DNA from 2 places in the Echinicola vietnamensis DSM 17526 genome. Region 2 is predicted to be linked to the other one. Evidence: riboswitches for the same ligand, from Rfam matches in the RefSeq annotation. Region 2 holds a riboswitch; the other holds the start of a gene.
What was found. A riboswitch is a leader RNA that binds a small molecule or an ion and turns the genes downstream of it on or off. The one in region 2 is predicted to bind S-adenosylmethionine.
Positions count from the first base shown of each region.

Region 1 (5,048 bases), 1.2 Mb from region 2:
GAAGATATCAGTAAGGTTTCCCCTGAGGACATTAAATCCATCAATGTCCTGAAAGGAGCATCAGCCATTGAAAAATATGAAGACAATGGCAAGCATGGCGTTATTGAGATTACTTTGAAAGAGGGGGTGTCACTTCCGAAAAAGCAACCTGCTAGCAGTATCCAAAAAACCAAAAATAGTGAACCAAAATTAACTTTAGGTGCGGACCCTATTTTCATGGTGGATGATGCATTCACTAGAAAATCGGAGCTGAAAAATGCCTATGATCCAGAGGATATAGAATCTATTTCAATCTTAAAAAATGGAGACGCTATTAATCTCTACGGTAAGAACGCTCAAAATGGTGTTGTACTCATTACCACTAAGAACAACCCTTAAACAGATCTATCCATAGCTCATTTGTTGTTCTCTTTTATGACTATTACCTTAGCATTTATAGATGAAATAAATTCTTAAACCGTAAAAATCATAAAAATATGGGCAAAGGAGATATGAAATCCAAAAGAGGTAAAATCCACAACGGAACCTTTGGTAAAAGCAGACCACGAAAAAATCAAAATATCGCTACGAAAAAAGAGCAATCGCAAGCCACCAAGTAAGGTTTATATTGCTAAAAATTAGAAGTCAGGCCGGATAAAACTCCCGGCCTGACTTTTTTTGTCCCTATCTACTAACCCGATTTCGGATCAAGCGGGGATCAAGCAATATTTCCGAGAAGCTAATTTTGACATGGTCTTTTAAAAGAAAATTTCATACTGTTAAAGCGATGGGCTTCCTCCCCAGGACAAACGACTTAAAAAAAAATGTTCCTATTTGCATTTATATCTGCCGTTCCTACGGAACTTACCCTTTTGTCCGTAATCATTTTTGGATGCAGGTTGTCACCTGCAACTTCTATATGACCCTCCGCCAAAGGCGGATTAGGCAAGATGCTCAGTTGCCAACGCATATTCAGGGTGTAATCTCAACCAAGCCAACCACTATACATGAGCAGATAGCTGCGACGGCTTGTACGATCCAAATCAACAACTCATTCTCATTCTTCAGCCTATTCCGCCATTCGGCAAAATAGGCTACTGCGGTTTCCAATATACAAATTGGGGCAAAGTGCCTGCGGCACGATAAATTTTTTAACCTGCAGATTCATCCGCAGGAACTTAAGCTCTCTCCTCAACCTTCCAAAGGTGTGCCAGTGGCACGGTTGGAACTTCACTTCAGGTCCCATATCGGATGCAGCGTAGGCTCCTAATAAGCGCCCAATACTGAAACGCTTTCCGCCACACAGTAATCACTTTTTGAATAATTGTCCGGTTGTTTATTTAAAGTTCCGTCACTTTTACACACATATTTCCCTATTTAATCTACTTTTGATGCCATTACGCTGATCCAGTTCATCTATCCAGGTCGTATATAGTTTTCATAAATCACAACGCACTATCTTATGAAAACTTTAACAAACACTATTTTAAAGACGACACTCATTGTACTACCCGCATTTGGCTTTTTTGCCTGTGACAATGATGAGGACATGGACATGCCCGAAAACGATGTGGCATCGTTATTTGTTTCCAGCAATACCAGCGGCATGATCACGGTCATGGATTTCTCGTCATCCGATGTCAGCAGCAGTACCTTTGCTTCAGCAGGAGCGGATGCTGACGGCATCTACTACGATGATAAAAATGACGAAATCATCCAGTTGGTTCGATCAGACAATTCCCTGAATGTTTATGCTGATATCATGGCGGCCAAGATGGATAACGGCCTGTCCATTTCTTTGGGACTATCCGGATCGGGGACTTTTGTCAGTGGACGCGAAATAGCCGTCATGAATGATATGGTCGTCGTGGCAGAGTCACCTGTAGAGGCAAATGGCAACCAAAGCAGCTTATATGTCTATCAGAAAACCAACAACGGCTTCACGCTACAAAACACTTATGAAGTGGACTTTGCACTTTGGGGCATTCACCTAGAGGGCAATACGCTCTATGCCGTCGTGGACAAAACCGCTGACTTGGCAGTGTTCAACAACTTCATGGCCAATACAGACGGCATGATCAGCCCCGATAAGCGTGTGACCATCGAAGGTCTGGGCAGAACACACGGGTTGACCTATTCCATGGAAGATGACCTGATGGTCCTCACCGACATTGGTGATGCCTCTTCAGACAGTGACGGTGGCTTGGTGATCATTACTGACTTCACCAGTACCCTAAACGGCACCACAGACGGAGGAACTATTGCTATGGCTGCGCAGGCCCGGATAGAAGGTAACAACACCATGTTGGGCAATCCAGTAGATGTGGCCTACAGCGAAGACAGCAAAATGATCTTCGTCGCCGAAAGAGCAAATGGAGGCGGTAGAGTATTGGTATATGATTACTTCTCCACCAACGGCAACCCTTCACCAGCCTTTAGCCAAGACGTAGCAGGTGCATCTGCCGTTTATTACTATGAAGATTAAACCCATCACCTAATCCATACGCGATTTGATCGCAGGTCAAACAATATTAAGAAACTACTTACTCTACTACTTCTAAAGGTGTGCTGATGTCCTCAGCCACCTTTTTTTATACCTTGCAAAACGCTTTCGATACCTTTCGGCTCAACACCCCTTCTAATTACGCTTTTCGGTATATCCTTTGAGCCAGAAACCTAAAAACAGTATTCTCTATCGATTTTATAGGGTTTTATGATCGCTTTAATTTTTAAAAAACTCTTTTTCGAATACTTGCAAATTCAAAAATTGGATTGTTACTTTGTGCTATCCTTTACTTTTTAAAAGTACAAGGATTTATACAGAAGAGGTGAGAGACAGGCTCGTAGACCCTCTGGCAACCTGGAAAATCCAAGGTGCCAATTCCTGCCGAATGTGAATATCCGCATTTGGAAATATAAATTCTTAAACAATGAATTTTATAAAAAGGATACACACAGCAATACAACTTCACACACAAAGCATCATCGAATTAATTTTTATCCAAAGGGAAAGTGCCTTGCATCAACGAATGTGCATGTGCAACTAAGCACCCTCCTATTTTGCCCGTTTCGGGCGTCTTTACTTGCTTTTATTCCCATTCTTGATGATCCCAGTTGGCCGAAGTCAACGCTAAACAAAGAGTAAAATGAATCTAACATCACCGTATCTGATTACCGATATGACACAGGAAACATTCCACTGTGAAGAGGAATTAAATCTCGAATCAGGAGAATCACTACCAGGATTTGAGATTAGCTATACCACTCAAGGGCATTTGACGCCTAAAAAAGACAATGTCATCTGGATCTTGCATGCGCTTACCGGCGACGCCAATGTACACGAATGGTGGAGTGGTCTCGTGGGAGAAGACAAGTTTTTTGACCCTACCAAATATTTTATTGTCTGTGCTAACCTGCTAGGATCTTGCTATGGCTCTACCCAGCCCCTTAGCGATAATCCCAAAACCGGCAAACCGTATTATTACGATTTCCCAAACCTCTCCACCCGGGACATGGCCAAGGCCTTTGACCGGTTGCGGCAACATTTGGGTATCCAGCAAATTGACACCATCATCGGGGGCTCGCTTGGTGGACAAGTCGCCTTGGAATGGTCATATAACCTACAGGAGCAAGTGAAAAAGACCATCATTGTCGCTTCCAATGCCAAGACTTCCCCGTGGACCATTGGCTTTAATGAAGCCCAAAGAATGGCCATAGAATCCGATAGCACCTGGGGACAGAACTCACCGGACGCCGGCAAAAAAGGCTTGGAAGCAGCTCGTGCCATCGGAATGCTCAGCTACCGGCACCAAGATATCTTTCATGCCAGCCAAGCTGAAACAGAAGAAAAAACGGATCACTTTCGGGTAAGTTCGTATTTGCGCTACCAAGGTCAAAAGCTTTCCAACCGCTTCAATGCCCTCTCCTACTGGGTACTCACCAAAGCCATGGACAGCCATGACCTGGGCAGAGGCAGAGGAGGAACCGCCAAAGCCCTGTCAGCAATCAAAGCAAAAGTGCTCTCTATCGGCATCAATACCGATTTGCTGTTTACCAAAGAAGAGTCCCAGTTTATCAGCAAAAATGTCCCTAACGGCACCTACAGAGAGATTTCTTCCATCTATGGACATGATGCCTTTTTGGTAGAAAACGAACAATTAAATTATATTCTAACATCTTTTTACTTGGAAAACAATGACTAACCGCATTGGACTGTTTGGCTTTGGAGTGGTCGGACAAGGCTATTATGAAATCGCTAAAAATGACCGCCCATCGCTTCTGCCCGAAACGATTGTCGTACAAAATAAGAATAAAGAAAGGCCCCATTCGCTCCAATTATCCTTTGACCCAAAGGACATTTTAAACACCCCGCATGACATTGGAATAGAGCTGATCTCTGATCCCATTCAGGCCTATGATTATGTCAGCAGCCTGTTGAAATCAGGAAAGAAGGTCATCTCTGCCAATAAAAAGATGCTTGCCGCCCACCTTCCTGAGCTACTGGAATTGGAGAAAAGCTATGGAGGCAGTCTTCTCTATGAAGCCTCTGCCGCCGCAGGCATTCCGATCATCACGTGCCTCGATTGCCATTTTGCGGGTGATCACATCAGCAAGCTCCAAGGCATCCTCAACGGTTCGTCAAACTACATCCTTTCCCGGTTGTTCCAGGATGACCTCAGCCTGTCGGATGCCGTAAAGCTGGCACAGGAAAAAGGCTTTGCCGAAGCAGATCCTACCTTGGACATTAATGGAAGCGATGTCAGCAGCAAATTGACCATCCTTAGCCTCCATGCCTTTGGAAGGTACATTCCTGAAAATGAAATCCTGACCATTGGGGTACAGCATGTTCATGCAGAGGATGTGGCCTTGGCCAAGTCCCTTGGCCTGAAGATCAAGCTGATCGCCACGGTACAAAGGAGCCAAGACGGATTGAGCATGTATATCCTCCCCGCTTTGGTGGGAGAAAGTGATCCATTGTTCTTGGTAGAAAATGAATACAATGCAGCAAAAGTCACTTCCCACAATTTGGGTGAGCAGTTTTTTCAAGGAAAAGGTGCAGGCAGTCTGCC
Region 1 is NC_019904.1:3,886,596-3,891,643, reverse strand. Features, by position in the region: gene ECHVI_RS16005 (M56 family metallopeptidase) at 1-378, shown strand, start outside; gene ECHVI_RS23375 (30S ribosomal protein THX) at 477-599, shown strand; gene ECHVI_RS16000 (hypothetical protein) at 1,442-2,464, shown strand; SAM riboswitch class I at 2,792-2,901, shown strand; gene metX (homoserine O-acetyltransferase MetX) at 3,126-4,181, shown strand; gene ECHVI_RS15990 (homoserine dehydrogenase) at 4,174-5,048, shown strand, end outside.
Region 1: linked by a shared signal. The riboswitch ahead of metX (homoserine O-acetyltransferase MetX) and the one ahead of ECHVI_RS11130 (O-succinylhomoserine sulfhydrylase) in region 2 are both predicted to bind S-adenosylmethionine.

Region 2 (5,048 bases):
CTTTTTTCTTCTGTCGAAATACAACAAAACCTCTTTATACTACACTAAAACGATTAAATTCTTTTTTCACATAAAACGCCATATCATCTTAATCTTCTTTTAACTTTCCCCAAACCATCACACACCATATGCCACTTGCACAAAACACCACTAACCGGCCAAACATTACCCAAATACATCAATAATTTTATTAACTTAATAAAAAACACACTTATTAAACTGATTTTTCGCCAATGTCCTCTTTAGAAGAAGTTATCGCCAGAATGGATTTGATTGTAGCGGATTGCAGCAGCAAAAAAAGCCGGATTGGCTACTTTGCAATTTTGTACAGACAAGTTACCAAAAGGATAAAAGAAGGGATTGACCGTGGAGAATTTGAAGATAATGCCCGTATGGAACGGCTTGACATAAATTTTGCGCAGCGTTTTTTTGACGCCTATGATCATTATTTGTCAAATGACCCCACTAGTAAAAGTTGGCTGTGCGCTTTCGAAACAAGCGAAAAAACCGGCAAAGTCATCCTCCAACACCTCCTATTGGGCATAAACGCTCACATCAACCTTGACCTCGGCATCGCCACAGTCGTGACCATGGGAGGTGGACAGTTAGAAGACATAAAAGAAGACTTTGACAAAATAAACATCATTTTAGCCAGCATGGTCGACGGTGTCAAAACCAATCTTTCCATCATCTCACCTTTATTTGGTTTTTTGATTCAATTGGCAGATGGGAAAGATGAACTCCTGCTTAATTTCAGCATCCAAATTGCCAGGGACGGAGCATGGGAATTTGCTCAGGAATACCGCATTGCCCCAGACACCAACCAATGCCTTTCGGTCCGCGATCAAGCCATCTACCGGATAGGAGACAAAATCGCCAACCCCGGGAAATTATTTGGCTGGGTAGTATTTATCATTAACCTGACTGAATGGAAATCCATCCCGCAAGTGATGGATCGACTTGAAGGCATCGCACGAAAGTCCACTCCAAACAACCTGCGGACGGCCAATTTATAAACGCAAAAGAGGGGGCATGGCCCCTTTGTCCTCCTAACCTTCTACACCCTGCTCCATCTCTCCGAGTCTTCTTTCCAAAAGCTCCATCTCCGCTCTGGTAATCAGCTCATCACGGTGGAGCTTCTTTTGGATTTTAGCTGCGGTCTCAGAACTTATCGTTTTGTCAAACACCTCTACTCTCCGCGTACTCTCTTCCTCGTTTTTGTATTTCCTTTCTTTGGCATACACACTTACCGCACTTTCAGATTGGTCCAGCACCTCATCATACGGCCCTTTTCCAGCCATTAATTTCACCATAACCGGAGCCGCTTCCATCGCCACAAAAAGTAACATGATAAAAATATTGGCCCAATATACCGCTTGACTCTCCGAGGTCAACTGCGACAAGGCATGGATTCGCGCGGCTAAACCATCATATTGATCAATAGCCGCTTGCTGTTGCTCAAACACTTCCTGCTTTCGCGCCATTACCGCTGCCATTTCCCGCTCATGTTCATCAATTTTCACCCAATTCCTTTCCTGCAATTGCTCCAAATCACGCTGGGCCGCATCCAATTGCTGCTCTTTCTTTTCGGCGTTAACCCCCAGTCCCACAATGCCCGTAGTTCCCGGTGTTTTCACTCCGAAACGTTCGGCATCATACTCCTCTTGGAGCTGGTCGCGGAATGCTGCTTTTGCGGCAATTTCATCTCGCAATTGTTCGTTTTCAGTCTTCAAGCGGGCAATTTCAGGATAAGCCATTTCCAAATTATCCTTTGCCTCCTGCATCTCCAGCACCTTCTGCTCACTTACTTTTTGATCAATCTCCTTTTCAAAAATCTTCAACTCCAAAGGCTTGGAAATCACCAAGGCCAAAAAAACAGCAAGCAAAAGACGTGGAAAGGCCAGTTTCCATTCGGCCCAAAAACGTTCCTTTTTTCGCATACTCGAAACGATAAAACGATCCAAGTTAAATATCATAACACCCCACACTGCTCCAAAAGCCACTGCCCAGTACCAACTTTCAAAAACCGTATACAGCGCATACCCTGCGGACAATGCGGCGAGCACTCCTGTAAAGAACACCGTCCCACCGATTCCTACATATTTATTAGTCTCGGTGGGACATTTCTTTAGAATGGCAATATTGGCCCCACTGCAAAACCAAAAGAATGCTTTCATTTTCTCCATGGACACTAGATTTCATTTGATAATTCCCTTCACCTTTGCTCAAAAAACGAGCAACTCTTCAATGAAATTACCGGCCACAGGGTGTATCCCATAATTAAAGTGACGAAATCGGCCAATCCTGCCACCAATCAATGGTATTTTGGGTCAAAAAAAACTTTACTGCAACCCACATAACGTGTAAAAGGCGCTGCCCAAAAAACGAACAAGTCCTTCATGTGTACGGAAATGTGTTCAGAAATGAAAACTTACAGCACACCACTTTCAGTTTACCTACCATTTCTCCTTTTCCAATATTTTTAGTTATTTACATCACAAACCATCAAAGAAACCATCCCATTAAAATGACCATCTCACGTTCCCATCTCCGATTCCTTTGCGTTTTATGCAGCTTACTAATGACAGGACTCATTCAGACAGCTTTCGCCCAGGATAATCCCGTTAAATTTCAAGAAGAAGTCGATCAGATCGTTTCTGACACCCCAGTTCCACCTGGCGACATTTACCTTTTTACGGGAAGTTCCAGTGTAAGAATGTGGAAAGACATCGGCAGCTATTTTCCAGAAGTCACCGTGGTCAACACGGGTTTTGGCGGATCACAGACATTTGAATTACTTCATTATGCCCAAGAACTGATCATCCGGTACCACCCGCACAAAGTGTTTATCTATGAAGGGGACAATGACCTGGCAAGTGGCAAAACGCCTGTAGCCATCCTGAAGACCATGCAAAAATTAGTGGGTAAGCTGCAGGCGGAACTTCCTGAAACAGAAATCGTCCTGATCAGCCCAAAACCGAGCCCTTCCAGGTGGCAGTTGAAAGAAGAATACGAAACCTTAAACCGTCTTTTAGAGGTGTATGCAGACAAAACCGGAGGGGTATCCTACGTCAATGTCTGGGACGTCGCCCTTAACAGTGAAGGAAAACCAAAGCCTGAGCTATTCCTGCAGGACAGCCTGCACATGACCAAACTCGGCTACGACGGCTGGGCAGAGATGCTTGCCCCGCACATTCCTTAATCGCTCATCTTGCCTACTGAAAAGCCAAATAGTTTGGAAAATCAACTGTGCTGATGTTACTTTGCATGACTTCAGGAAACTGATTTATACAGAAGAGGCGAGAGACCAGGCTCTGCGACCCTCTGGCAACCATTCGAGACAGCGAAAAGGTGCCAATACCTGCCCAAAAAAATTGAGGGAACTATAAATTAGACATTATGACCAATCTACCTTTTCACCGCTTTTTTCTCATCCCTTACCGGATTTCATTGGCCTATGCCATGCAGCTTCTCTATTGTTACGCAAAATCATTGAATCAAAAACTGAAAGATATTAAATACCATGTCCAATAAGCATTTTGAAACGGAAGCCGTCAGGATTGCGTCTTCCAAATCCAACCAACGGGAACATTCTGCACCCATTTACATGACCTCCAGCTTTACATTTGACAGTGCCGAGGAAGCACGGCAGATGTTTGCTGAGGAAATCCCCGGAAACATTTATTCCCGCTATGCCAACCCCAACAGCTCCGATCTGATCGAAAAAGTATGTGCAGTGGAAGGCACAGAGGACGGCATCGCCACGGCATCCGGAATGGCGGCAATGTTTGGCAGCATGGCCTCTCTTCTTGAGCAAGGTGACCATATCCTCGCATCCAGGTCCCTGTTTGGTTCTACCCACCAGCTGCTGACAAGGGTATTTCCGAAATGGGGCATTACGTCTACGTATGGAGATATTTCAGATATCGAAAACTGGGACAAGCTCGTAAAGCCCAACACCAAGATGCTGTTTATCGAAACCCCTTCGAACCCTGGCCTGGAAGTAATCGACTTGGAGTGGATCGGGAAATTTGCCAAAGCCCATAACTTGATCCTTGTGGTGGACAATTGCTTTGCGACGCCTTACCTCCAGCAGCCTGCCAAATGGGGAGCAGACATTGTGGCCCACAGCGCCACGAAATATATTGACGGTCAAGGCCGTGTTTTGGGCGGACTGATCCTTGGTAAGCAAGAATTGATCAAGGAAGTGCAGTTCTTCACCCGTCACACAGGCCCATCGATTTCTCCTTTCAATGCCTGGATCCTTTCACGAAGCATGGAAACACTCGCCATCAGAATGGAAAGACACTGCGCCAATGCCTTGGCAGTAGCCTCTTATTTCCAGGACAACAAGGAGCTAGAGTTTGTAAAATACCCTTTCCTAAAAAGCCATCCGCAACATGACCTTGCTAAGAAGCAAATGAAACATGGTGGCGGCATTGTCACGCTCACCCTGAAAGGCGGAATCGAGCGGGCGCAGCGGTTTATTGATGAGTTGCAAATGATCACCGTCACGGCCAACTTGGGAGATACCCGAAGTATCATCACCCACCCTGCCTCCACTACGCACAGCAAACTAACGGAAGAAGAACGGCAGCGTGTAGGAATTCTGCCAGGCTTGATCAGGCTTTCTGCCGGACTGGAACACCACGACGACATCATTGCCGACATCGAAAGGGCTTTGGAAAGATCAAAATAAGGTTTTCAGCCTACCTGTCCTGGGAAACTTTCTGCATAAAAAGTCAACCCATCATGAAAACACAACCTGTTTTCATGTGAGAAACATCAGTGAAGCGAAGCAGTTAAAAACTACTTCGCTTTTTTTTAACCAAAATAAAAGCCAGTGTTCATCACTGGCCTTTAGTTTATTACTCTGCTATTTCCTTTTCTTTTAACAAGGGCGAGGCATAATAATCTACCTCCAATGCCTCCAGCCTTTCAGTATGCTGGCGCAATCGATCCTTGTAACTATCCCAATTACGCTTGTCGGGTGACGTCCACGCAATCTCAGCGATCCCTATCAATCGGGGAAACACCATGTATTCGAT
Region 2 is NC_019904.1:2,705,090-2,710,137, reverse strand. Features, by position in the region: gene ECHVI_RS11145 (DUF5995 family protein) at 234-1,016, shown strand; gene ECHVI_RS11140 (DUF4407 domain-containing protein) at 1,050-2,186, opposite strand; gene ECHVI_RS11135 (GDSL-type esterase/lipase family protein) at 2,582-3,202, shown strand; SAM riboswitch class I at 3,284-3,392, shown strand; gene ECHVI_RS11130 (O-succinylhomoserine sulfhydrylase) at 3,524-4,699, shown strand; gene ECHVI_RS11125 (beta-N-acetylhexosaminidase) at 4,869-5,048, opposite strand, start outside.